DNA from 4 places in the Lysinibacillus sp. PWR01 genome. Region 3 is predicted to be linked to each of the others. Evidence: riboswitches for the same ligand, from Rfam matches in the RefSeq annotation. Region 3 holds a riboswitch; each other region holds the start of a gene.
What was found. A riboswitch is a leader RNA that binds a small molecule or an ion and turns the genes downstream of it on or off. The one in region 3 is predicted to bind cobalamin.
Positions count from the first base shown of each region.

Region 1: another riboswitch for cobalamin. It lies ahead of ACEVFT_RS22245 (hypothetical protein); the one in region 3 lies ahead of cobT (nicotinate-nucleotide--dimethylbenzimidazole phosphoribosyltransferase).
Region 2: another riboswitch for cobalamin. It lies ahead of ACEVFT_RS06310 ((2Fe-2S) ferredoxin domain-containing protein); the one in region 3 lies ahead of cobT (nicotinate-nucleotide--dimethylbenzimidazole phosphoribosyltransferase).
Region 4: another riboswitch for cobalamin. It lies ahead of ACEVFT_RS13255 (FecCD family ABC transporter permease); the one in region 3 lies ahead of cobT (nicotinate-nucleotide--dimethylbenzimidazole phosphoribosyltransferase).

Region 1 is NZ_JBHERJ010000096.1:32,500-38,742, forward strand. Features, by position in the region: gene ACEVFT_RS22240 (GTP-binding protein) at 1-798, shown strand, start outside; gene ACEVFT_RS22245 (hypothetical protein) at 1,164-1,919, opposite strand; cobalamin riboswitch at 2,147-2,330, opposite strand; gene ACEVFT_RS22250 (SMC family protein) at 2,454-5,648, opposite strand; gene ACEVFT_RS22255 (hypothetical protein) at 5,645-6,243, opposite strand, start outside.
Region 2 is NZ_JBHERJ010000041.1:12,678-18,920, forward strand. Features, by position in the region: gene ACEVFT_RS06285 (S8 family serine peptidase) at 1-313, opposite strand, end outside; gene ACEVFT_RS06290 (energy-coupling factor ABC transporter ATP-binding protein) at 1,003-1,839, opposite strand; gene cbiQ (cobalt ECF transporter T component CbiQ) at 1,836-2,609, opposite strand; gene ACEVFT_RS06300 (energy-coupling factor ABC transporter substrate-binding protein) at 2,615-2,887, opposite strand; gene ACEVFT_RS06305 (energy-coupling factor ABC transporter permease) at 2,891-3,637, opposite strand; cobalamin riboswitch at 3,786-3,970, opposite strand; cobalamin riboswitch at 4,223-4,404, shown strand; gene ACEVFT_RS06310 ((2Fe-2S) ferredoxin domain-containing protein) at 4,550-4,921, shown strand; gene cobJ (precorrin-3B C(17)-methyltransferase) at 4,926-6,243, shown strand, end outside.
Region 3 is NZ_JBHERJ010000047.1:288,146-294,388, forward strand. Features, by position in the region: gene ACEVFT_RS08785 (hypothetical protein) at 1-58, opposite strand, end outside; gene ACEVFT_RS08790 (DMT family transporter) at 317-1,171, shown strand; cobalamin riboswitch at 1,255-1,430, shown strand; gene cobT (nicotinate-nucleotide--dimethylbenzimidazole phosphoribosyltransferase) at 1,520-2,575, shown strand; gene ACEVFT_RS08800 (trimeric intracellular cation channel family protein) at 2,627-3,232, opposite strand; gene ACEVFT_RS08805 (methionine gamma-lyase family protein) at 3,576-4,829, shown strand; gene ACEVFT_RS08810 (MerR family transcriptional regulator) at 4,984-5,361, shown strand; gene glnA (type I glutamate--ammonia ligase) at 5,417-6,243, shown strand, end outside.
Region 4 is NZ_JBHERJ010000066.1:10,929-17,171, forward strand. Features, by position in the region: gene dapF (diaminopimelate epimerase) at 1-655, opposite strand, end outside; gene ACEVFT_RS13250 (heme ABC transporter ATP-binding protein) at 711-1,502, opposite strand; gene ACEVFT_RS13255 (FecCD family ABC transporter permease) at 1,508-2,554, opposite strand; cobalamin riboswitch at 2,700-2,887, opposite strand; gene ACEVFT_RS13260 (biotin transporter BioY) at 3,042-3,638, shown strand; gene ACEVFT_RS13265 (YdhK family protein) at 3,754-4,323, shown strand; gene ACEVFT_RS13270 (response regulator transcription factor) at 4,364-5,065, opposite strand; gene ACEVFT_RS13275 (sensor histidine kinase) at 5,043-6,243, opposite strand, start outside.

The DNA of each region.
Region 1 (6,243 bases), on a different contig from region 3:
CAATTGGAGGTCCTGACAGAGGTATTAATGAAACGTTTTTCATTAGCCGTCTCCTTTGGCGAGCCGCAAATTTTATATATGGAGACCATTGCGACGACGGTGACAGGCTATGGCCATTTCGAGCCACTCAAGCATTATGCGGAAGTTCATTTATTAATGGAGCCAAATCCACGTGGAACCGGCAATACCTTCAGCAATGCCTGTCATGCAGATCATTTATCCGTAGGCAATCAGCGCCTTGTTGAAAAACACCTGTTTGAGCGTGATCATCATGGCTTACTTACAGGCTTCCCTGTAACAAATGTTCATTTTACACTGCTAACAGGTCGCGGGCATAATGAACATACATCGGGCGGCGATTTCCGAGAAGCTAGTTTCCGTGCGCTGCGCCAGGGACTAGAGCAAGCCCAAAATGTTCTACTTGAACCCTATTATCGTTTTAAAATGAAGGCTTCAAACGACTTTATCGGCCGCATGATGACTGACATTCAGCAAGCAGCAGGCACATTCGATGACCCGATATTATCCGAAACAGATGTGGTGCTAACAGGTCGCGCGCCCGTTGCCACTTTAATGAGCTACAGCACAACCTTTGCTGCCTATACAAATGGGAAAGGTGCACTCACACTCCAATTCGATGGCTATGATATGTGTCATAATACAGAGGAAGTAATTGCACAGATTGGCTACGATAAAAATGCCGACCCTGAATATAGTTCCTCCAGTATTTTTTGTGCAAAAGGCAAAGGATATACGGTTCCGTGGCATGAAGCACAGGCAGCCATGCATTGTTTGTAGGGCTGCTCGCTCGGAGGCGTTTTGCCTGCTTTCGCGGGTATTCGTCGCTCAAGCGCGAGTATTTCACTTGCTTCCGCGGGTATTCGTCGCTCAAGCGCGGGTATTTCACTTGCTTCCGCGGGTATTCATTGCTCAAGCGCGAGTATTTCACTTGCTTCCGCGGGTATTTCTTGCTTGAACGTGAATATATTTCGATCCTGCATTTAAATGAAAGAGGCTGGGACAGAACTCGATTATTTTGAAAAATAACGAAAACAGATAATAACTTTTTCGCTTCAATGAGTAGAGTGTTCCTTCCTAAATCAAAAAAATGTTAGACCCAAATGCAATCGGTCTAACATTTTTTCTTTTTGTCCCAGCCTCTTTTATAGTGCACCGACGGCTTTCTTTGTTGGTTTGTCCATCAAATAAGCGGGTTCTACTATCACGTAGTCATGCTTGTTCGTAAAATCAATCAGTACCTTGCCTGGGCGACTTTTTAAAATTTGTAGATGATCAATTAAGTGCAGTAAGAGCTCGTGCCCATTGCCGCGTGGATGCCAGTTGAAGTGATAATCATTTAACGCTTGCACCGCTTCAATAAACTGGGCATATTCCTGCTGCACGAATGCGATGAGTTTGTCATGGTGAGGTGCCAAATCGTGTAAATATGTTTCATAAAAGCGCATGACAATCGAGCATAATAAGTCATTGACACGAGCGGCACTTAAAACAGGCTTTGGCTCCAATGTTAGACGATCAAGGTTAGGCTTTGCGCGTGTTGAATCAATGCGCGTAATTAAGTGATACGCTTCCCCATTGACTTCATAGACAATCGGATTGGTCGGCATATACATCATAAAATGATTGGTCTTTGTTTTCAGTTCATCTGTTAATGCTGCTTTTGCCAATAGATGACCATCCGCACCCCCATTTTGTATCCAAATAATTTCTTTATTATATAAGATTTGTTCAAAGAAGCGATCGTTGCGAATCAACTTCGTTGCTAATAATTGATCGATCAGCGATTCGACCACCATTCTTGTTTTCGCTTTCTTGGCAACTTCTGTGCGTGGTTGCTTACAAATGTTCATATCTTCATAAGGCGTTTCCAGCGTTGTCGTTACATGAATATTCGTCATACGTGCATCCCCTTTGCGTACATATTTTCAAAACAAAAAGGACTCCCTACGTTTTGAGGAAATCCTTCGCTTTATCTTCTTTCATCACACAATGCCAAACAAACCCTAAGTATGTGTGAACGAGTCCGATTGTGAACCCTTTCATTTACTATGGGCGTTTGACGTACTGTGACGAACAGAGCATTCTGTTTTGTCAACATGCCACCTCCTATTCCTCGTAGGTTACTGGTGTGTACTCGTAACAGGCAGGTCTCCTGACTCATGGTCATCGCTTCCTTTCTCCTTCCCGTCCAAAGACAGTGGTTGCTGAAAAGTCGCTCACATTTACAGTTGCGGGACAGTGTCGGATTTGCACCGACTTCCCTTTTAAGCAAATTGCACGCAATTTACACCTATTACTACACGCTATTCAGTTGGTAAGGAAACGAGAATACCTCGTTTTCCTATTAAAGTATTAAAATTAATTGTAAAGGAGTGCCATTTAGAAGTCAATTCTTGCTCGTTTAAAACACAATTTCATTCACCCAAATGGTCCTACACCTTTTGGAAACCAACAATCCTACTTTGTGGAATAGATGAATTATGTTCAATAACAAATACCTTGGAAAAATGGTCGTAATAGGTTTTATCATGAGCTTTTGGAGATAAAATAATTAACTTTCGATTTAACTCTTTTGCATATAAATGAAATACTTTGTCCTTGCGTTCATCATCTAGTGCGCTATCAAACTCATCAAGTACGATATAGCTTGGGGCAATCGAGAGGTTTTGCAATAAAGCTAAGGCAAAGAGGAGCGAGCTTAACGATTCCTCCCCTCCTGAAACACCTTTACCTACTTTGCCATTTCGTGCTTTTAAGCTAACATCCTCCATAGTACCCTGATGACCAATTTTACGAGCTTTCACATAAAGCAAGTATTTAATGTGCCCTGCCTTCTCTTCTATTCTTTCTTTTTCAATATGTCCCTCAAAATGAAAGATATCCATATACTTTTGGAACAACATATTAATCTTTGTTAAATACATATTAATGGTCGTTTCTAGTTTATCTTCTAAATCTGCTGCAAAGCCCGCATTTTGCTCAAGAAGTATTTCAGCACTTGCTAATTCTGCATTTTTACGCTCAAAATCTTCTTTCATTTTTTCAAAATTTACTTCAGCATGAATATTGACCTTTTCTAGGCGTGCCGCTTCGAAAGCAGCAGCTTTTTCTGCATTACCATGAATTAATCTTGCCTCAGACCATTTAATGGAGATGGATTCATCAACAACACATGCTTCGACAGGTAAAATATGCTCTAATTCCTGTAGTTTTATTACTAGACTTGCTTGGCTAGCCTCTAATTGTTCGATTTTTTCTTGCGCTCTCACCATACGTAGCCGACAGTTTGTTAGATTACTATTTATTAATTCAAGCTCTGATTCATGATTTTGTTTTAGTAATTTTAGTTGACGTTTATCATTGGACAGCTCCTCCAATTGCTCTGTCCATTGCTGATGTTTTCTTTTGGAATCATAAATGGTTTTGCGTAATTCTTTTAACGTTTGTTCCATTTGCTGTAACTGGATTTGTTGCTCTGCCACTGCCCCTAGCTCCTCATAAATGCGGCACTCCTTCTCTAGCAATTGCAGCTCTTGAAAATGTTCTGCCTGATGTTTTCTAGCTGTTTCCCGCTGTGTTTCCATTTCCGCTTGCTCATCATAAATTGCTAACAATTGCTCTGTTAAAGCTTTCTGTTGACTTTCATAGGCATGCAGTTCGCTTTCCTTCAATAGCATACTTTCAGCCTGTTGAATTTTGCGCAAGTCTCCATGCAATTGGTTAATTTGCTTGATATTATGATCATACTGAGCATTTAACTGTACTTGACGCTCTTGCAAGTTGTTTAAGTTACTCGCCTGGTCTTGTAAGGTTTGTTGAATAGCTGCATCACTTAGAATAAATTGCAGTTGTTCCTGTGCGCCTCTAGCACCACGTTCATCTATAAGCGTACCTGCCTCAATTCGAGGCGTTGAAGTGAAAAATTGCTCGATCCACCACAATGCTTTATTGGCATAGTTTTGTAGTTGCTCAGATAGTCCGCTACGCATTTGTAATCCTAAATGAGGGATATTGTCAATCATACGATTCGGTATGAGCTGCTTTAATGAAACATAATACAAATCATTCAGTGGCTTATAGCTCGCTGCATTATAAAAAATAGCGTATTTAATCGCTTCAATACTTGACTCTAACTTTAAAGGCGCACTTGGTGTCAACGAAATTAAATCACGTAATGTATATGCCTCTATACCTTGTCTATGTAAGTCTTCTAGTCCTTGTTGTTGACGAGCAGATCTTACTTTATTTTGTTGTAGCTGCTGGATGATTTTCTGCTTCTCTTGGATGGCGGAAGATAATAACTGTTTTTCCTTTAAAAATTGATGTTGCTGGAGATTTGCAGCATCTAGTTGGCTTAAAATAAAACGGCTACTTTGATATAAATGGACGATTTTACGTGCTTCCACTAGATCTTTTTTCAGGTTTTCGAAATGTATCGTCACTCGTGCGCTTTCACTATTCAAAAGTCGTTCGTTATCTCTTAATTGTTGTTCTTTTGTTTTTAGTTGCTTATCTTGCTCTTCAACTTGTTTTAGTAGAAAGGCTGTTGCTTTTTGTTTTTCCCAGGTTGTTTGTTCATCGAAACGTAGTCGCTTTGCTTTATCGGAAATTGATTCTAGCTGTGCAGAAAGCTCACTATATCGCCCTAGTAGTGTTTTTTCCTGCTGTACTTCCTCATTTAATAATGTCTTTGACTCAATAATTTGTGCTTCAACCTGTTCGCACTCATTCACTACTTGAATTAAATGTTGACCTGTACGCTCCTTTTCGTGCAACAGTAATTTTTGCTTTGTCCCTATTTGTGCTTCCTCTTCCTGCAATTGCTGAAGAATAGCTTGTGTATCAGAGCATTCATTTGAATATTTTTGCAGTAGAACATTTGTATATGTATAATACAGACGACCGTTTTCCAGAATACGTTTTTTATTATTTAAAAAGGCGTTGAGATCATTTTCTGCAATGGTTAGATTATGTTCAGCTGTTTTTACAATGGACGATAAATGGATGATTTCTTGTTTAGCTTCTCTAATTCCTTCTAATGCCGCTTCCCATTCTTTTTGCATATCAGCAATATGAAACATATTACTAAATTGACGAAATCTTTCCTCCGGGTTCATGGCGGCAAATTGGTTCACTTCTTGCTGATACCAAATTAAATGATACAAATCTGGATCAATTTTATATTTAATTTGTAAATCTTCTTTGTAAGCTCCGAAATTCCGTCCTGCTATATTGCCAGAAGTATAAGATGTTATGTTCGTTAACGTATCTTCTGAATCTCCTGTTGTTATACGATACTCTTTTTGCAAGGCACCATTTTTCACAGCTTGTTGTACAATTAATTCAAATGCAATAAATGGCGGCGCATCAATGCGGGTCATGCCTTCATTTTTAAACACTAACGATAATTTCGCATACCATGCTTCATTTGCTTGTAAATTACTCGAGCGTAGCCCTTCAATATCTACTTTTGCAGAATATAATATAGCCCCTATGCAAAACGTTAATGTTGACTTTCCGACACCATTTGGACCTGTTATTAATACGTGTTCATCGGCTTCACCTAGCACCACCCTTGTTGGTGGATAGTCACGTACACCCTGTATTTTCAACACGTAAGGAATCATTCTTTGTCCTCCTCCACATGTAAGTTATAACGGTTAAAAAATTTCATCACTTCTTCTTTATTCAACTTTGTTTCTTGCGCAAATTCGACTGTACGACGTAAAAAAGATTCGGAGAATAAATGAACACCTATTGTTGTTAATTGATATGCCTCTTCTGAAGATGCTTCATAATCTTCAACAGCTCCCACCTTTTTTAATTGGTCGATATTACTTTTCATTCTTCTATTAGCATTTAAAGACTCATGGCCAAAATCAACTAAAATTTGATGTACTAATGTAAATTCATGGCCTAATACTTCTTGCTGGTAAAACATATAGAGTAAAATCGCCAATGCTTCACTACTCAATGTAGATTTTGCATTTTTCGCTGTGATTCGCATCATGACAACAACACGATCACGCCTCTCATCATAAATAATTTTGAAATAGCGATTTAAAGCTCCATTTACGCGATCTATAAAGGATTGCAAAGCATTGTCGTCATTTTTTATACCTAATAATTTTTCTAACTCCTTCCGACGCAATCCATAATTCGCTCCCTTAATAGAGGCAGATGATGAAAACAGTAATTGCATAAAAGCCAATTCTTCCTCTG
Region 2 (6,243 bases), on a different contig from region 3:
TTAAATAGTAAGAGACGGCTTTTTCTATCGATACGCCTTTATTTAGTTGCACGACATCATAACCTAATGAAGGAATAGAACGGATGACTTTGGAGCCAATTTTTTTATGTACGTTTTTATCAAGACCTGAATGCTTGATAACAATTGTATCCTTACTCATCCATTTTTCTTCATTTTTCTCTGTTTGTTTCGCACTGTTTGCCAGCACGTTCTTTGCTTTATGCTGGGGTGCCTCAGCAAATGCAGAAGCAGCAGGCACCATGAGTGCAGCGGATGCTACAACAGCGACTGATTTTTTATACCAACTTTTCAATTGTTATCTCTCCTTGGTGTTATAAATTAAATCTTGACTATACTAATACGGATAAAGATTAGAAAAGTTTCGTAATGGAGGAAAATTTTTCTTCGCTACTTTAACTTTTGGTGGGTATAACGAAAAAACGGACAGTTAAACATTGTCCGTTTTTCTTAGTGTTGAAAAACAAAACTGTCAATTGAAAGGTAGAAATGGATTTCCGTTGCAGGCTACTTGCTTTCCTGTGGGCGAGTGCCGAATCGCTTTCTCCGCTACCGCTCCGTGCAGGGCTTCGCCTGTCTCGCGATCCCACGGGAGTCAAGTAGCCTTCCACTTCAACCCACTGACTTTTTAGCAAAGGTTTTCAAATAAAGTGAAGGTGTTCACGACTCTTTAGGAAGAGGTGTTGTCACGCATCACTTCTCCACATTGAAAATAAGAGCCTATCCTCTCTAAGAATACAAATAATGGGCGATATGATCGCTATGCTACTATGAAAAAAAGTAAAGACACATTGCAGCATGGTTGATTGGAGTGGAGCCAGCGTCACAGAGGAGACCCTGGAACGAACGTTAGTGAGTGAAGCGGCTCATCGGACGCCCCCTGGAAAGGACGCTGGCGGAACGGAAATCAACCCCTCACCTTGCCAAGTTGCTTTTTCTGCCGTTGACATCAGCTTTTTCGGATACCTCACATTATGAAAAGCTTTAGATCTGTTCGATTAATTGTTGTAATTCATTTTTGGAGCGGGGGATTGTGATGTTTTCCTGCAATAGCTTCTTTTTTTGTAAGGCCATGACCATCTCAAAAATCCATGGCCGTTCAAGATGTGCGCGTTTTAATAATTCTTCTTCATAAAACAAGGCGATTGGATCGCCGTTATAAATAATTTTTCCTGCTTCCATGACGATCATTAGATCTGCCCATTCATAGGCGAGAGGAATGTCATGAGTTGCTAGTAAAATGGTTCTCTCACCATCTTTTAATTTGGCTAAGTATTGTAATACTTGTGTAGCATAATAATTATCAAGACCTGCCGTTGGTTCGTCTAATAAAAGGACAGAGGGCTCCATCGCTAAAACACCTGCCATCGCCACACGCTTTTTCTGACCTACGCTTAGAAAATGAATGGGTTTATCGAGCAAATCTTCCACTTCGGTTTGCGCAACGGCCCATGCTATTTTTTCTTCCATTTTTTCAGTAGACCAGCCGAGGTTCAATGGTCCAAATGCTATATCTTGCTTGACGGTCCCTGAAAAAAGCTGATGATCTGCATTCTGAAAGACAATGCCTACCTGCTGACGTAGAACTTTTAAAGCTTTTCGACTATATTCTAGTCCGTTGCCTTCGAATAAAATCGTCCCAGCTGTAGGTTTCAAAATACCATTAAGATGCTGAAACAAAGTCGATTTTCCTGCGCCATTATGCCCGAGTATGGCGATTTTTTTCCCTTTTGGAATGTCTAATGTAATATCTGACAACGCTTTCGTACCATCTGCATAGGCATATGATAATTGGTTGAGTTCAAAATAAAATGCTGTCATGTGAAATACCCTCCATATACGATGAGGACTAGTAATATTGCTGCCATACCTAGCCAATTTTTCTTGCTATAGGAGCCCACCTCTTGCCAGTAGACGGCCTCGCCACCACGTGATTGCATGGCATTGTTGAGCTCCCGACTACGTTGAAACATTTCCACAAATAATGCCACAATGAGCATGGAGACAGAGCGTAGCCATTGCAACGGTGAATGGTAGCCGAGACGCGCTTGCTGGGCTAGATGGATATTTTGCATACTTTCTAAAAACATAAAAATAAAACGATAGGTTAGTTCAACGAGTTCAACCAATAAAGAGGGGAGTCGCCATTGTCGTAGCACATAACATATTCCTTGTACAGAAGTGGTTAGAATTAAAAAGTATAAACAACTAATACTGCCCAGAACGACAAAGAACAGCTGCTGCGCTAATAGCACACTTGCGTTCCCAATGAAAACAGTCCAATTCGTCCATGTATAAGACCAAATATGGGCAGGTAGTGCATTGGTTGACGGTGTAATGGAAAGTAAAATAGATACGAGACTTGTGAATAAGAAAAATCCAGGTAGCAATAATAACTTGGCATAGTATGTAAGCGGAATTTTTGCACCTAAAATGATAAAAGCACTCATTACAAAAAATGTAATGAGTGAAAGTCGTTCATCTCTCATGATGAGCGTTATGAGAAGTATTCCAAGTGAAAATATCATTTTTTCTAGCGGATGAACAGACGCTAGCTTATTAAGATAGGCATACTTATCAATGAGTAACATAATGGTTAACCTTCTTTATGTTTGCCACGCATATAGCCGATGAAGTAGCCAATAAAGCCAGCTCCAATAGCTGCCTGTAGCACGAATAATAAGCTTTCGATTTCACCGCTTGGTGGCTCCCATAGGCTTTCGAACCATGGTTCATATTCCGCATTGATTTCACCAATGGCTGCTTCTGCCTCTCCATCAGCACCACCAAATTCAGCACCTTTTTGTATGAACAATGGAATGATGGCTAACAACACAACAATTGCTAATAGCAATAAAATTTTTTTCATCTGTTAATGTGCCTCCTTTGTTGAGAAAACACGTAAAGTTTTTAATTCGCTAATATTGTATTTTTTCAAGAAATTCATCACAATGACCGTTAAAATCCCTTCACTCACCGCTAAAGGAATTTGAGTTAAGGCAAAAATACCTGCAAACTTTGTAAAGGATGCCATAAAGCCTCCAACTTCTGAAGGGAAGGCTAGTGCTAGTTGTACAGAAGTCACAACATATGTACCTAAATCACCAAGCATAGCTGCGAAAAATACGGCTAGTGAAAATGACAAACCTACTTTTTGTGCTCCTTTAAAGACAAAGTAAGCAATAAAAGGACCTACAATAGCCATCGAAAAGGCGTTCGCCCCTAAAGTCGTGATTCCTCCATGTGCTAATAATAAAGATTGGAATAATAAAACGATTGTTCCAATTACACTCATGGCTAGAGGGCCAAAGAGAACTGTCCCAAGTCCAACACCAGTTGGGTGAGAGCAGCTACCTGTAACAGAAGGGATTTTTAAGGCAGATAGCACAAAAGCAAAGGCTCCTGAAAGCCCTAAAAGCATCTTTGTTTCAGGATTTTCATCAATTGTTTTGCGAATAGAGCGCAATCCTAGAACTATAAAAGGAATAGAGATGACCCACCAAAAAATCGCCCATTCGATTGGCAAAAAACCTTCCATGATATGCATCGCAAAGGCACGTTTTGGCACAATTAAAAAGGCCAATAAAAAATAACTAAGTTTCCACCATGAAAATTTCAAAAAGCTTTCCTCCTAACTAATTAATAGATTTTTAGAATGTAGCGTGCGTAAATAAAAAAGCACTTCTCCGTTGGTGGAAAAGTGCATAGCTAAAAAAGCAAATAACATTCTCATCTGCTAAGCCGCACACCTATCCTCGTAGGCTGAAACGATCACCTATTTTTCGGCAGGTCTCCTGGCTCTAGTTCAATACTTTATAGGTCTTCCCATCCGTTGGACAGTGACATATTCTATAAAGCTCCCTATTACAGTGGCGGGACCGCGCCGGACTCAAACCGGCTTCCCTTTTAAGCAAAATGCCAAGCATTTTACACCGAAAAACATTCAATTGTGAGATTTCACGACAAAGTGTAACATGATTTTCCATAAATATGCTATACCTTTTTATAAAATTTTTTTAATTAAAGGTCAACAGCGAATATTCTGATAATATTCATTGTGCTAATGATGGATATTGTATAAATTTTATACCCCAGTTCACTTCAAAATTGATAAATTTGTCATAAATTTTTAAAGAAATATTGAAATTTTAAAATAATAAGATATGATTAAGACAGTTTTCTATTTAAAATACTAATAAAAATTTCATATAAAACGTCAATAAGTGCTCGAATAGCTCGAGATAATAGGGAAATTGGTGAAAATCCAATACAGCCCCCGCTACTGTAATAGCTGATGAAATCGCAAAGCCACTGGTGCAAGCTTGGGAAGGTGCGACTGTAAAATGAAGCTTAAGTCAGGAAACCTGCTTATTTGATTGTGCATGCAAACTTTTCGGAGGGAGAAGTTGAAGCGGAAGCGAGTACCTTTATTTCATGCTATTCGTTTTTATTTGGCTTCTACAAAACCTTTACTCTTCGTTTAGAGTAAAGGTTTTTCTTTTTCCAGAAAGCAAATGAGGGGAGACAGAAGATGACAACATGGAATTTAGAGGGGATGAAAACACATCTCTTTATTTGCAATGGCAGTAGTTGCATGAATAAGGATGGTGAGGAAATTACTTTAGCCATTCGAGATGAAATACAGCGACAAGCACTCGATCAAGAAATACATACGACAAGAACGCGCTGTAATGGACGATGCAAGGATGCCTGTGTGGTAATCGCCTACCCTCAAGGGAATTGGTATCGTGTGCCATCAACAGAGCATGCTAGGACACTAGTACAAGATTTACATCATGAATCCTTATACAACGAACATGTCTTTACACTTCGTGAAGGTACATTACAGCGTACTGCTCAAACAACAGCCATTAAAGGGATTGAAAAGGTGAAAGAGGGGTAACAACATGGCGCAAAAAGGAAAAATTTTCGTAGTAGGCTTTGGACCTGGAGATTTTAAGCATATTACGACACGTGCAGTAGAAGCTTTACAACAAAGTGATATGATTATAGGCTACAAAACCTATGTAGAGCTGATTCAAGATTTAGTTAGTGCGAAATCGATTGTTAGCACAGGCATGACAGAAGAGGTGTCCCGTGCGCAGGAAGCCGTTCGTCAAGCAGAGGCAGGGAGCATTGTCTCGGTGATTTCGAGTGGTGATGCAGGCGTTTATGGCATGGCGGGATTAGTGTATGAGGTGTTAATCGAGCTAGGCTGGACAGAAGCAACAGGAATTGAAGTAGAAATTGTTCCTGGTATTTCTGCGATTAATTCATGTGCGAGCATACTTGGTGCACCCATTATGCATGATGCTTGTACAATCAGTTTAAGTGACCATCTAACACCTTGGAATTTGATTGCAAAGCGTGTCGAGGCAGCTGCGATGGCAGATTTTGTCATCGCATTATACAATCCTAAAAGTGGTCGCCGTACAAGACAAATTGTCGAAGCTCAGCGAATTCTCTTAGAATATCGTTCGCCAGACACACCAGTAGGGCTTGTGAAAAGTGCGTATCGAGAACGTCAAGAAGTGACCATGACAACGCTAGCAGAAATGCTAGAACATGATATTGGTATGCTGACAACTGTCATTATCGGGAATTCATCAACATTTTTCTATGACAATAAGATGATTACGCCACGCGGTTACCAACGTAAATATACCCTGGGGGAAGAAAAACAACCATTACGTCCACATCAACGTTTGCGTGAAGAAAATGAACCTTGGGCAATGAATCAAGAGACAGGAACAGCAAGAAATGACTTTACAGCTGATCCTAATGCAGGGCGCTTTAATAAACCCAGTATAGCCGCTACGCCAAAGCCGAAAAAAACAGCACTTGAAATGGCTACAGCGGCACTCGCAATGGTGAAAGGGACAAACGCAGTCAACGTAACACCGAAGCTTGTACAGCAAAAAATAGAATCTATTTTTGAATTAGCAGTGAGCCCAGGTGTGGCCAATAAGTTTTTTACTCCTCAGCAAATGCTGACGTTAGCAGAGGTCGTTGGGGAAGAGGGGACGATGGAATATACACCAGATCATCAAATTCATTTAAAAATACCAACGACTGCCCCTGAACAGATCACAGAGAAATTGCAGGAAGTAGGCTTTTTATTAGCACCGATTGGTGATGTGCTATCTCTAAAAGCTTGTGATTTTTGCTATGGTGAAAAGGCTGATTCGATACCATACGCCGAAGAAATACAAGAAAAACTTGGTG
Region 3 (6,243 bases):
GGCTATCATGCGTTTCACAGGTTTCAGCAATGGCGTTTCTTAATTCTTTTGCATTCATCGTATCTTCCCCTAACTTTTCATCGTTTTATTACTTGCTGAACCTTACCCTAATTTTAATATTTTAAATCCCGAATTTTCAGAAATATGTTATGATTATAGTGAATGAAGGAGGGATTTTGTATGTTTCGATCCATAGCACCCCCAACAATGTCTTTGCAGTAGAATCTACTGTTTAGGCATTCGATAATAGCTTGCTCATTTCGATAGATTCTACTGTATAGGCTAAAACGATATACGTAGAAAGTAGGAATTTGTAATGAGCGGAAAATTAGCATTTGTATTGTCCATGATTATTTTTGGCGCTGTCGGTGTTTTTGCGAAGTTTATTCCTTTATCCTCAAGTGAAATTGCCTTTTGGATGAGTATCATTGGCTCTTGTTTTTTGTTGGCCATATTTGTTTATAAAAAGGAAAGCTTTTCGAGGATCACGATTGTCCAAAATAAATGGCCGTTAATGTTTTCAAGTTTAGCATTATGCGGTAATTGGATATTTTTATTTCAGGCTTATAAGGAAACGACCATTGCTAATGCAGCACTAAGTTATTATTTTGCGCCAGTACTAGTCATCTGTTTATCTCCTATTATTTTAAAAGAGAAGTTAGTAGGGAGAAAAATAGTGTATGTTGGTGTAGCATTAATAGGTCTATTTTTGATTGTCCAAAGTCAAAGCATAGACAACAGTGGTCACTTTATTGGTATTGTCTATGGTTTGATCGCAGCATGCTTTTACACGGTACTAACCTTTACAAATAAACGTATTCGTGGTTTAAAAGAGCCCGAAAATACAATTATCCAACTCTCTTTAGCTGCATTTTTCCTCTGTCTCTATATTGTAGGGACTACGGGTTTCCAAGTGATGCAAATTAGTTTTGGGTTCGTTCTAGTATTAATTGTACTTGGTATTGTGCATGCAGGTGTGGGGTTCTTTTTGTTCTTTTTAGGTATGTCTCAGCTAAAAGGTCAAAGTATAGCCATTCTTAGCTATATTGATCCACTGACATCATTAGTAATCTCAACAATGATTATTGGTGAACAAATGACAGTCCTACAAATAATAGGGGCTGTTCTTCTATTAGGCTCAACATTACTAAGTGAATTGGAAAAGACATAAGCCACTTTATAGTTTATTGTTTAGTTTTACAAGTTTACTTTTCACATATTGACAGGAAAAGTGAGCTGTCGTAGATTTAAAGTAGTTAAATAAAAGCAATAGGTGCCCAATAGGGAGAATAGGGAATAAAGTGAAAAGCTTTAGCGGACCCGCCACTGTATAAGGGAGTTTCATAGTGAATGCCACTAGCAAATTGCTGGGAAGGTGCTATGAGATGTTGAACTTGAGCCAGGAGACCTGCCTACATGCTTTAGAAGATATAGATGATGGAAAAGTCTGTAGTTTATTTGTCATGACAATAAACTACAGACTTTTTCTTTTTGTCTTAAAAAGAGAGGAGCAATTATCATGCAATTACTACAAGACACGATACAAAACATCCAAGGTGCTGACCTGAAGGTGATGGAGCAAGCTAGACAGCGTATAGATGCCCTATGTAAGCCCCCTGGCAGTTTAGGAAAACTAGAGTCCATTGCCGTGCAGCTTTCTGGCATAACTGGACAATTATTTCCGGTGATTGATAAAAAAGTCATCATTGTTTGTGCAGCAGACCACGGTGTTTGTGAGGAGGGTGTAACCACGAATCCACAAGATGTGACGGTCTTTCAAACATTAAATTTTCCTAAGGGAGGTACAGGTGTTTGTGCGATTGCGGGCATTACCAATGCAAAGGTAGTAACAGTAGATGTTGGGGTAAAAGAAGATATTCCACTTGATGCAGGTGTCCTCATTCATAAAATTAAATATGGTACAGATAACATGGCACAAGGTCCAGCTATGTCTAGAGAAGAGGCTATTCAATCCATTGAAGTAGGAATTCGTGTGGCAACAGAGGAAATCAGAAAAGGTGCCAATGTACTTGGAACTGGGGAAATGGGCATCGGCAATACAACACCGAGTGCTGCGATATTAGCTGTTCTAACTGACTGTGACCCAATTGAAGTAACAGGATTTGGAGCAGGAGTTGGTCAAGGTGGAATTGCCCATAAAGCGGCGATTATTGAAAAAGCAATTAGCTTAAATACGCCTAATCCTAAAGATGTCATCGATGTTCTAGCTAAGGTTGGCGGGTTAGAGATAGGGGCGATGATAGGCATTATACTTGGCGCTGCAGTCCATCGTAAACCTGTTGTCATTGATGGATTTATTTCAACTATTGCCGCGCTCATTGCTTATAAGCTCGAACCAAAAGTAAAAGATTATATTATTCCTTCCCATGTCTCAGAGGAACCAGGGGCTAAAATTGCCGCTGCATTATTTGGCATTGAACCAATGTTGTACATGAATATGCGTTTAGGTGAAGGCTCTGGTGCAGCCCTAGCCTTTCCCATTTTAGATGCAGCCTGCTCGATGATGAAAAATATGGTGACTTTAGAAGAATCAATGCAGTTGTTAAAAAGATAAAAACAATAAAACAGCCAATGACTTAATTTTTGGTCATTGGCTGAATGGTATTTATGCACGATTTAATTTTCGTAATGGCAAGCGCCACTTCATCATATAGGAAAGAATACGTAACGCTGTAATTACTGCGAATAAAATATAAAGGAAAATGTCCCCTGTAAAAACCTCAAATCCGATTATCAGCCCTGCGAGAGCTGCCCAAACACCATAGACTTCATCACGGAGAACTAGTGGTTTTCGTCTAGCTAATAAATCTCGTACAATACCACCACCTGAACCTGTCAAAACTGCAGCTACAATGACCGCGCTAATTGGCATATCAAGCTTCACAGCATAGAGTGCCCCTTGAATAGCGAATGCTGATAAGCCAATAGCATCTGTGAAGTTACCCCAACGATGCCAATGCTGAATCAGATGATGTGGAAAAATAAAGAATATCGTAATTGCAGCCAGTGCAATTTGAAACATCATATCCTGCCCCCATAGTGTTGTGACAGGTAGTCCGATGAGTAAATTTCGAATTGCTCCACCACCAAAGGCCGTAACAATACCAAGTATATATACACCGAATAAATCGTATTCTTCTTCCATGGCAATGATTGCCCCAGAAATAGCAAAGGCAATTGTTCCTATAATACTAAAAACCTCCCAAGCCATCCCTTTCACCCCTTCTATCAATAAATAAACTTTTTTATAAGTTAAAAGACTTTTTTACGTAACAGAATCTATGAATTTAATAGCCAAAATCAGTCATTAAATACGCTTCTTGAAATAAGTCCGCACATTAGCTTAGCGTAAAATTCCTTTAGAAACAATAGGCAAGTTTTACAGGTGCACATACAAATTGATAAAATGTGATTAAAATAAAGAAAAACATTCGTCAAAAGCATTTATATACCAGTGTTTGGTTAGGGAATTCTAGAGTGATTGATGTCAATTTAGATAGTCAATAAATCTTACTGAATGAAATGCGGGACAATTGTGAAATGGAGAAGAAAGAATGACGTTTACATCAAATTTATCTACACAAACGATATCCTTAGCGACAAAAATAGAGGAGCAAGTGCGGCCTTATCATGCCAAGGTAGAAGAAATGGCATTTTATAACCAGCAGAAGGTGCTAGCAGCATTTCGCAAGCATCAAGTGAGTGACTACCACTTACATCCATCTAACGGCTATGGCTATGATGATGAGGGAAGGGATAACCTAGAACGTGTTTATGCGGAAGTATTTGGAGCAGAGGCTGCCATTGTTCGCCCCCAAATTATTTCAGGGACACATGCAATCACGCTTAGTCTATTCGGTGTTTTGCGTCCTGGTGATGAGCTGCTTTATATTTCTGGTCAGCCATATGATACATTGCAATCCATTGTTGATGGTGGTGATAAAGATACAGGCTCACTGAAAGATTATAAAATCGGTTATCGACATGTGGATTTACTAGATAACCAGGCCATTGATTGGGCAGGTGTAGAAGCGGCCATTACAACACAAACAAAAATGATTGCCATTCAACGTTCAAAAGGCTATGCAACACGTCCATCCTTTACGATTGATGAAATTGCTGATATGTGTGCAAAGGTACGTAAATTAGCCCCGGAAGCTGTTATTTTTGTAGATAACTGCTATGGTGAGTTCGTAGAGGCGCAGGAACCTACAGAAGTTGGTGCTGACTTAATGGCTGGCTCGCTCATTAAAAATCCTGGTGGAGGATTGGCGAAAATCGGAGGCTATATTGCTGGCCGAGCAGATTTAGTGGAGAAATGTGCCTACCGCATGACATCTCCAGGTATAGGTGCAGAAGCGGGAGCCACATTAAATACACTAGGTGATTTTTATCAAGGATTTTTCCTAGCGCCACATGTTGTATCGCAAGCATTAAAAGGTGCGATCTTTACAGCTGGAATGCTGGAGGAAATCGGTATGAACACTTCTCCAAGCTATCATGCGAAACGTACAGATTTAATTCAATCTGTGTCTTTCCAAACAGCGCAGCAAATGATTGCCTTTTGTCGTGAAATACAAGCGAATTCACCAATCAATGCCCATTATGCTCCGGAACCAGCATATATGCCAGGCTATGAAGATGATGTCATCATGGCGGCTGGAACGTTTATTCAAGGTTCCAGCATTGAGCTGACAGCAGATGGCCCAATACGACCGCCATTTACTGCTTTTATCCAAGGTGGACTAACATATGAACACGTTAAATTTGCAATTTGTAGTGCGGTTCAAGCCATTCAAAAATCATAACAAGACAATAGATTAAGCCTAAATATGAATAGTTTTTTACAATTTTCTATGAGATTGAAAAAAATAGTACCAACCATGTTAGATAACCTTACATGGTTGGTTGACAGTGAAAAAATTTCGTTATATGATAAGCGGGTATTGGAGGAGGACTTAAATGAGTCGTGAAATTAGACGAACTATGCCGTTATTATCGATGAGTATTGTGATGCAATTAACAGAGCTTTCGGCAAGACAAATTCGTTATTATGAAGAACACCATTTAATTGAGCCGCACCGAACAGAAGGCAATCGACGTATGTTTTCACTAAATGATGTCGATACATTGCTTGAGGTTAAAGACTACTTAGAACAGGGTATGAATATGGCGAAGATTAAAAAAATATTTGCTAAAAAGAAAAATCCTGTTGCTACAACTGATGAACAAGATTTAAGTGATTCAGAATTACGCCAAATTATGCGCGAAGAAATGCGTCAAGCACAGCGCATGCAAAAATCATCCATCCGACGAGGGGATTTATCTCGATTCTATTAATAAATAGGGTAGGGTAAACATAAAAGCTAGACAAATTATAGGAGTGTGGAAAACTGTGGGTAAATACACAAAAGAGGACATTAAACGTCTCATCGAAGAAAAAAACGTAAGCTTTATTCGTTTACAATTTACAGATATTCTTGGCACAATCAAAAACGTTGAGATTCCTGTAAGTCAATTAGACAAAGCATTAGAAAATAAAATGATGTTTGATGGCTCATCTATTGAAGGTTTCGTTCGAATCGAAGAATCTGATATGTATTTATATCCTGATCTTGATACTTTCGTAGTATTCCCTTGGACTTCTGAAAAAGGGAAAGTGGCACGTCTCATCTGTGACGTATACACTGCGAAAGGCGAACCGTTTGCTGGTGACCCACGTAACAACCTAAAACGTATTCTTAAAAAAATGGAAGAAATGGGCTTCTCAAGCTTCAATTTAGGGCCTGAGCCAGAATTCTTCTTATTCAAATTAGATGCAAAAGGAGAGCCAACGTTAGAAGTAAATGACCATGGTGGCTACTTCGACTTAGCTCCAACAGATCTTGGCGAAAACTGCCGTCGTGATATCGTATTAGAGCTAGAAGAAATGGGCTTTGAAATTGAAGCATCACACCATGAGGTAGCTCCAGGACAACACGAAATCGACTTTAAATATGCTGATGCTGTTACTGCGTGTGATAACATCCAAACATTCAAATTAGTAGTTAAAACAATTGCTCGTAAACATGGCCTACACGCTACATTTATGCCAAAACCACTATTTGGTGAAGCAGGCTCTGGTATGCACTTTAACGTGTCACTATTTAAAGGCAAGGAAAATGCGTTCTATGATGAATCTACAGAATTAGGTCTTTCTGAAACAGCTATGCAATTCATGGC
Region 4 (6,243 bases), on a different contig from region 3:
AACCTCGCTCCCAAACTCGGCATTTTAATGCTTTCGCATGAACGACCTCTACGAATTCAACATTGCTATGATGAGGAAATCTCACATCATTTGCTATAATCCCCCCTAATGTTTTTAGTGGTGCCTGTTCTATAGCATTCACAAAAATGACGGCATTTGGATTCCCCAAAAACAACGCTGTTACCAAAAGAGAATGTTGGGGTAACGGAAATACCTCATTAATGACATGTTCATTTGGGTTTCCTAGCATCGGAATGTCTTTGCGCAATAAGAGAGGTTTGCCCATATCGACAATCACTTCTATCACACTATTGTTTTGAACCACTACCTGTGCCAGCATAATTCCGGATTTCGTTTCAATCGTAATTAGCTCTTTTCGCATAATATGACGGTCAAAGATATACTTAGCAACACAGCGAAGACCATTACCGCAATTTGTCCCCTCAGAGCCATCTTTATTAAAAATACGCATACCACAGTCAGCCATTTTGGATGGTTGGATAATAATTAATCCATCTGAGCCAATACCTGTATGAACATTGGCCATTTTCTGAGCCAATTCAAAAAAGATATCTTCCTTGTAATCATATTGAAAAAGATCAAGATAGATATAGCTGTTGCCAATACCATGCATTTTCGTAAAGGCTATTTGCATACAGTCACTCCCTATAAAGGATGTTATATGTATTTAAATAGAAGATCTTGCTTTCCTAAACTTGGCTGACCTTCTTCGCAAATTGGTCAGGGACATATGTGAGATAAGGCTTACCTGTCAGTGAATGTGTTTGAATATCGGCAAAAACACCAAATACATCTTGCAACAACGCTGGCGTCAGCACTTCCTCTGGTGTACCATGACAAACGATCCGCCCTTGCTGTAAAACGTAAATTTGATCGCAGTACATAGCAGCGATATTCAAGTCATGCAAAGCTGCCACTACGGTTAAGTGTAAGGTCTGAATTAAATCCATGAGTTGAAGTTGATGTTGAATATCTAAATGATTCGTCGGCTCATCTAATATTAGTACCTGTGCTTGTTGAGCGAGTGCTCGTGCAACCATTACGCGCTTTTTCTCGCCTCCTGAAAGAGAGCTAAAGCTTCGCTTCTCTAAATGAGATATACCCGTTTGTCTAAGAGCATCTTTAACAATTTGGAAATCTTGCTCTTGATCAAGCTCTAATAGCTTTTTATGTGGCGTTCTCCCCATACTGACTAAATCATGCACAGTGAAATCAAATAAAACGGGTGTTTCTTGGCTAACAACGGCCAAATTTTTCGCAATTGCTTTACTTGTTTGCTTTAAAATATCCTGCTCATTTAATAATACCGTACCGCTTTCAGGTTTTAGGAGACGATACATATTTTTTAACAATGTTGATTTTCCGCTTCCATTAGGGCCAATTAATCCAACAAATTGCTTTTCTTTTATTTGAATACTTACATCATGTAGTATACGCTGATCGTAAATGGAGAATGATACTTGTTTCGCTTCTAATGTCATGGAAATTAATCTCCTTCACCGAAAGAATAGTTGTTACGTCGGAGTAGCCAAATGAAAAATGGTCCTCCACAAAAAGCTGTAATAATACCAATTGGCATTTCCTGAGGAGCGATGATGATTCGAGCAAAGGCATCTGCCCATACTAAAAATATTCCACCTATTAAAGCACTAATAGGTATTACATATTTATAGTTTGAGCCCACAATTAATCGCACAATATGGGGAATAATTAATCCCACAAATCCGATAGAACCACTAACTGCGACAAGCACACCTGTTAACAGAGAAACGAGTAATATTAGCTGGATACGAAATTGCTGAAGATTCACGCCTAATGTCACTGCCGCCTCTTCCCCCAGTAATAATAAATTTAAATTGCGATAGTGTAGCCACAGTAGCCCAAATACAACGAAGAATACGAAAGCTGGAATCACAATATTATTCCATTTAGCTCCAGCTAAACTACCTAGCATCCAAAACATAACAGCCTTTAAAGCCCCTTCTTGTTTTGACATCATTAAAATAAAGTTAGAGATAGCCGTTAAGATAAAGGACACAGCCATACCTGCCAATAGCAAGCGGAAAATAGAGACACGTCCACCAACACGTGATAAGAAAAAAACAAGTGCAATGGCAAGTAATGACCCAAGAAATGCGGATACTGACAGAGCGTAAATCCCTAAAAATGAAAAGGCCCCTAAAATAATTACAGAAGTAGCTCCGACAGCTGCCCCTGAAGAAATTCCTAGAATATACGGGTCAGCAATGGAATTTCGTACAAGCGCCTGAATCGCTGCCCCCGCAATGGCTAACCCCGCTCCAACAATAGCAGCTAGCAAAACACGAGGTGCTCTTATTTGCCAAATGATGATTTCCTGTGAGCGACTCCAATCTTGTTCGATAGCATTTTGTATAAAAGGAATTTTAGAAAGAATAACTTTCCATACATATAATGGTGTAACTGAAACAGAGCCAACCATTACAGCAAATGTCATTGAAACAATTAATACCATGAAAAGTACAAAGGAAAATAACATAAATTTTTTATTCATCTGTTTTAAACTCCTACTGAATATTGATGAATGAAGCAATAAAAAAAGGTATTCCATGCGAAAATACACATAGAAATACCCTAGATTAAACAAAGTCAGAAAATATCCAGCTATTGTCCGTAATTGCTTGCATCCTCGTGGGCATTACAGGTATTACTAACTGGCAGGTCTCCTGGCTTCGATTCAACATCCTATAATTGCCTTCCCATTCTTACACAGTGGCAAATAATATTATAGGATTCCTCGTTACAGTTGCGGGACAGCATCGGACTTCCACCGACTTCCCTTTTAAGTGACATTCAAAAATATCACACCAATAGTATTTGAAGTTATAAAATTGTGACGATTCTATCATACATTTTTATAGATAGTTAGTCTACATGGAAATGCATCTAGCATTTGAGTTAACTAATTTTAATAATAATGTTGACACAAATACTTTCGTTTTTTACACTAGCTGTAATAACTTTTAAAACGAGGTGAAATCATGGCAACTGTTACACAACATAGTCATCATAAATTAAGAACTGTCGACATTACCTATATTGGATTATTTTCAACGCTAATGATGGTGGGTGCTAATATCACTTCCTTTGCACCCTTTATGGTAGTTGGTGGTGTACCCATTACGCTTCAAACTTTTTTTGCGATTTTAGCAGGGCTTATTCTTGGTAGTAGAAAAGGTGCGCTCGCCTGTACAATTTATATGTGTGTGGGATTGGCAGGAGCACCTGTCTTTGCTCGCTTTGGTGGTGGAATTGGTCAAATTTTAAGTCCTACCTTTGGGTTTATTATTACATTTATTTTAGCGGCATTTGTTGCAGGGTGGATCGTGGAACGAAGCGGGACAAAGAAAAGCTTTATCGTAGCTGCTTTAGTAGCAACGGCTATAAATTATTTGATAGGAACAAATTGGATGTTTTTTGCATACAAGCTTTGGGCAAGTGCGCCAGAGAATTTTTCTTATAAGCTAGCTTGGCTTTGGATGATGCCTCCACTACCAAAAGATATTATTTTAGCCATTTTTGCTGGTATCTTCGCGTATAGATTACAAAAAACATTGAAAATCATGCCCATTCAATAACATATCTCTTCACTTCTTTCGTGTCAGACTAGAGGAAAATTTATTCATAGGTCATGTCCATCATTTCTGCACATTTATTTGCTACAGTAAGGGCAAATAGTGAGGAGGATATCACATGACATTCAATAGAAGATGGTCAATCGGACTATTATCAGTAGTCGCTTTAATTAGTTTATCGGCTTGTACAGAGGATCAAACAAAGCCTGCATCCACTTCTGTGGATACTTCTGAAGAAATCGATCATTCTACGATGAACCATTCAAGTTCTGGCGAAATACCGGCAACCTTAAAAAAAGCTGAAAACCCGAAATTTCCTGTGGGGAGTACAGCCATTATTACAGATGGACATATGGACGGTATGAAAGGAGCCGAAGCAACAATAGTAGGTGCCTATAATACGACTGCCTATGTTATTTCCTATGAGCCCACATCTGGTGGAAAGCGTATAGAAAAGCATAAGTGGGTGATTCATGAAGAATTGATTGACCCACAAGAAGCACCACTGGCTCCTGGAACAGAAGTAAAAACGGATGCAGCACATATGGAAGGTATGGAAAATGCGACTGTCCTTATTGATGAGGCTGTGCAAACAACTGTATATATGGTTGATTATACTTCCACTGCAAGTGGTGAAGCTGTAAAAAATCATAAATGGGTAACAGAAGAAGAGCTTAGCCCAAAATAATAGAAATAACCTCTACCTTCAATTCTGGTAGAGGTTATTTTTAGCTCTTATGCTCCATTGGCTTTCTATTTGCAGACTTATGCCATTTATAGCCGATGCCCCAAACAGTTTGCAAGTAATCATCTGCAGGGAAACCACTTTTTCTTAATTTTTCTCTTAAATTACGCACATGTGAATCAATGGTACGATCTTCAATCGTCACATTATATCCCCAAACTGTATGGATAAGGTGTTCTCTAGAAAATGCTCTATTTTGATGATCTAAAAATAGGGCAAGCATGGCAAATTCCTTTGGTGTTAATGGAATTGCCTTATGTTGAAAATATACTTCAAAGGACTCTCTATCTAAACAAAGCCCTTCAAAGTTAATTACTTTTTCTTCTGATTTCGATCTTCTTAATACAGCATGTATTCGTGCTAACAGCTCTTCCTCATCAAAAGGCTTTAATATGTAGTCATCAGCACCAAGGTTTAAGCCTTTTACAATATCAGCATGTTCTCCTTTTGCAGTAAGCATAATGATCGGGACATCCCAAAATTTCCTAATTTCCTGACAAACCTGCCATCCATCCATCTCTGGCATCATAATATCCAAAAGAACTAAATCCACATGCTCTTCTTCTAAAAAATCCAATGCCTCTTGAATGGAAGACATGGCTCTACAAAGAAATAGTGGTTCTAAATAAAGGGTTAATAAATCTAACATTCTTGGCTCATCATCAATGCATAAAATTGTTTTCATTCATTTCTACTCCTTTAAATGATAATTCAAAAGTAGTCCCTTTATTTATTTCACTACTAACCTTTATTTCTCCACCATGCGCTTGTACAAGTTCCTTGACAATAGCAAGCCCTAGTCCAGAACCACCTAAAGCACGACTACGAGATTTTTCCACACGATAAAACCGATCAAAAATATATGGTAAATCCTTCTTTGGTATTCCTTTACCTGTATCTTCAACAATGATGCTTAAAACTTCATTGTGTTTTTTTACAGTGACGGTAGTCGTATCTCCGGGCGCACAATAGATTAATGCGTTATTTAATAGATTAATCAGGATTTGCTCCAGTCTTGCTTCATCGGCACATAGTGTTAAGCCATTATCACAACGTACAACAAAATAGATACCTTTATCTTGAAAAGCAGGGCTTAATTTTTCTTCAATGCTTGTAAAAAACGAATCTAAATGTAAGCAATGTTTTTCAATTACAAATGAGTTTTCATCCATTTTTGCTAAATCAAATAAGTCTTTGATTAACCGAGAAAGTCTATTGGTTTCTTCTATTATAATAGCTAAATACTTTTGACGATCTTGCTCTGTTAAATCCCGTTTCGCAAGAATGTCTGTATAGCCTTTAATAAAGGTTAGCGGTGTGCGAAGCTCATGTGCAATACTCGATAAAAACTCCTTACGCTCTTGCCTTAAATGATTTAAATCATTCGATAGTAGCTGTATCGCATTCGATAAATCTCCAAGTTCATCTTTTCCATTCGTAGAAAGAGCGACTGTAAAATCACCCTTACTCATTTTCAATGTAGCCTCTTTCATCTGAATAAGTGGTTTAGCGAGCTTCCGAGATAGAACAATAATGACTGCAATGCTGACAAGACCAGATACAATACCCACAATGAGAAAATGCTTATTGAGACGTTTCATTAATGCATGGATGGAATCGGTATTTTGAAACATAAATACATAGCCAATCGTTACTTGCTGATTTTGAATAGGGCTTATCGTAGCAATAGCTTGAACCTTTTGCCAATTGTCTTGTAAAACCCTTCCCTCATAAGGTATATTCCCCTCTATCTTACGAAATAGATCACTGATTTCTAGATGTGGTTGTGAGGAGGCAAGAATTGTACCTTCATGGTCAGTCACCACTACATCTGTACTTGCTTCCGATTCCATAAGAACGACA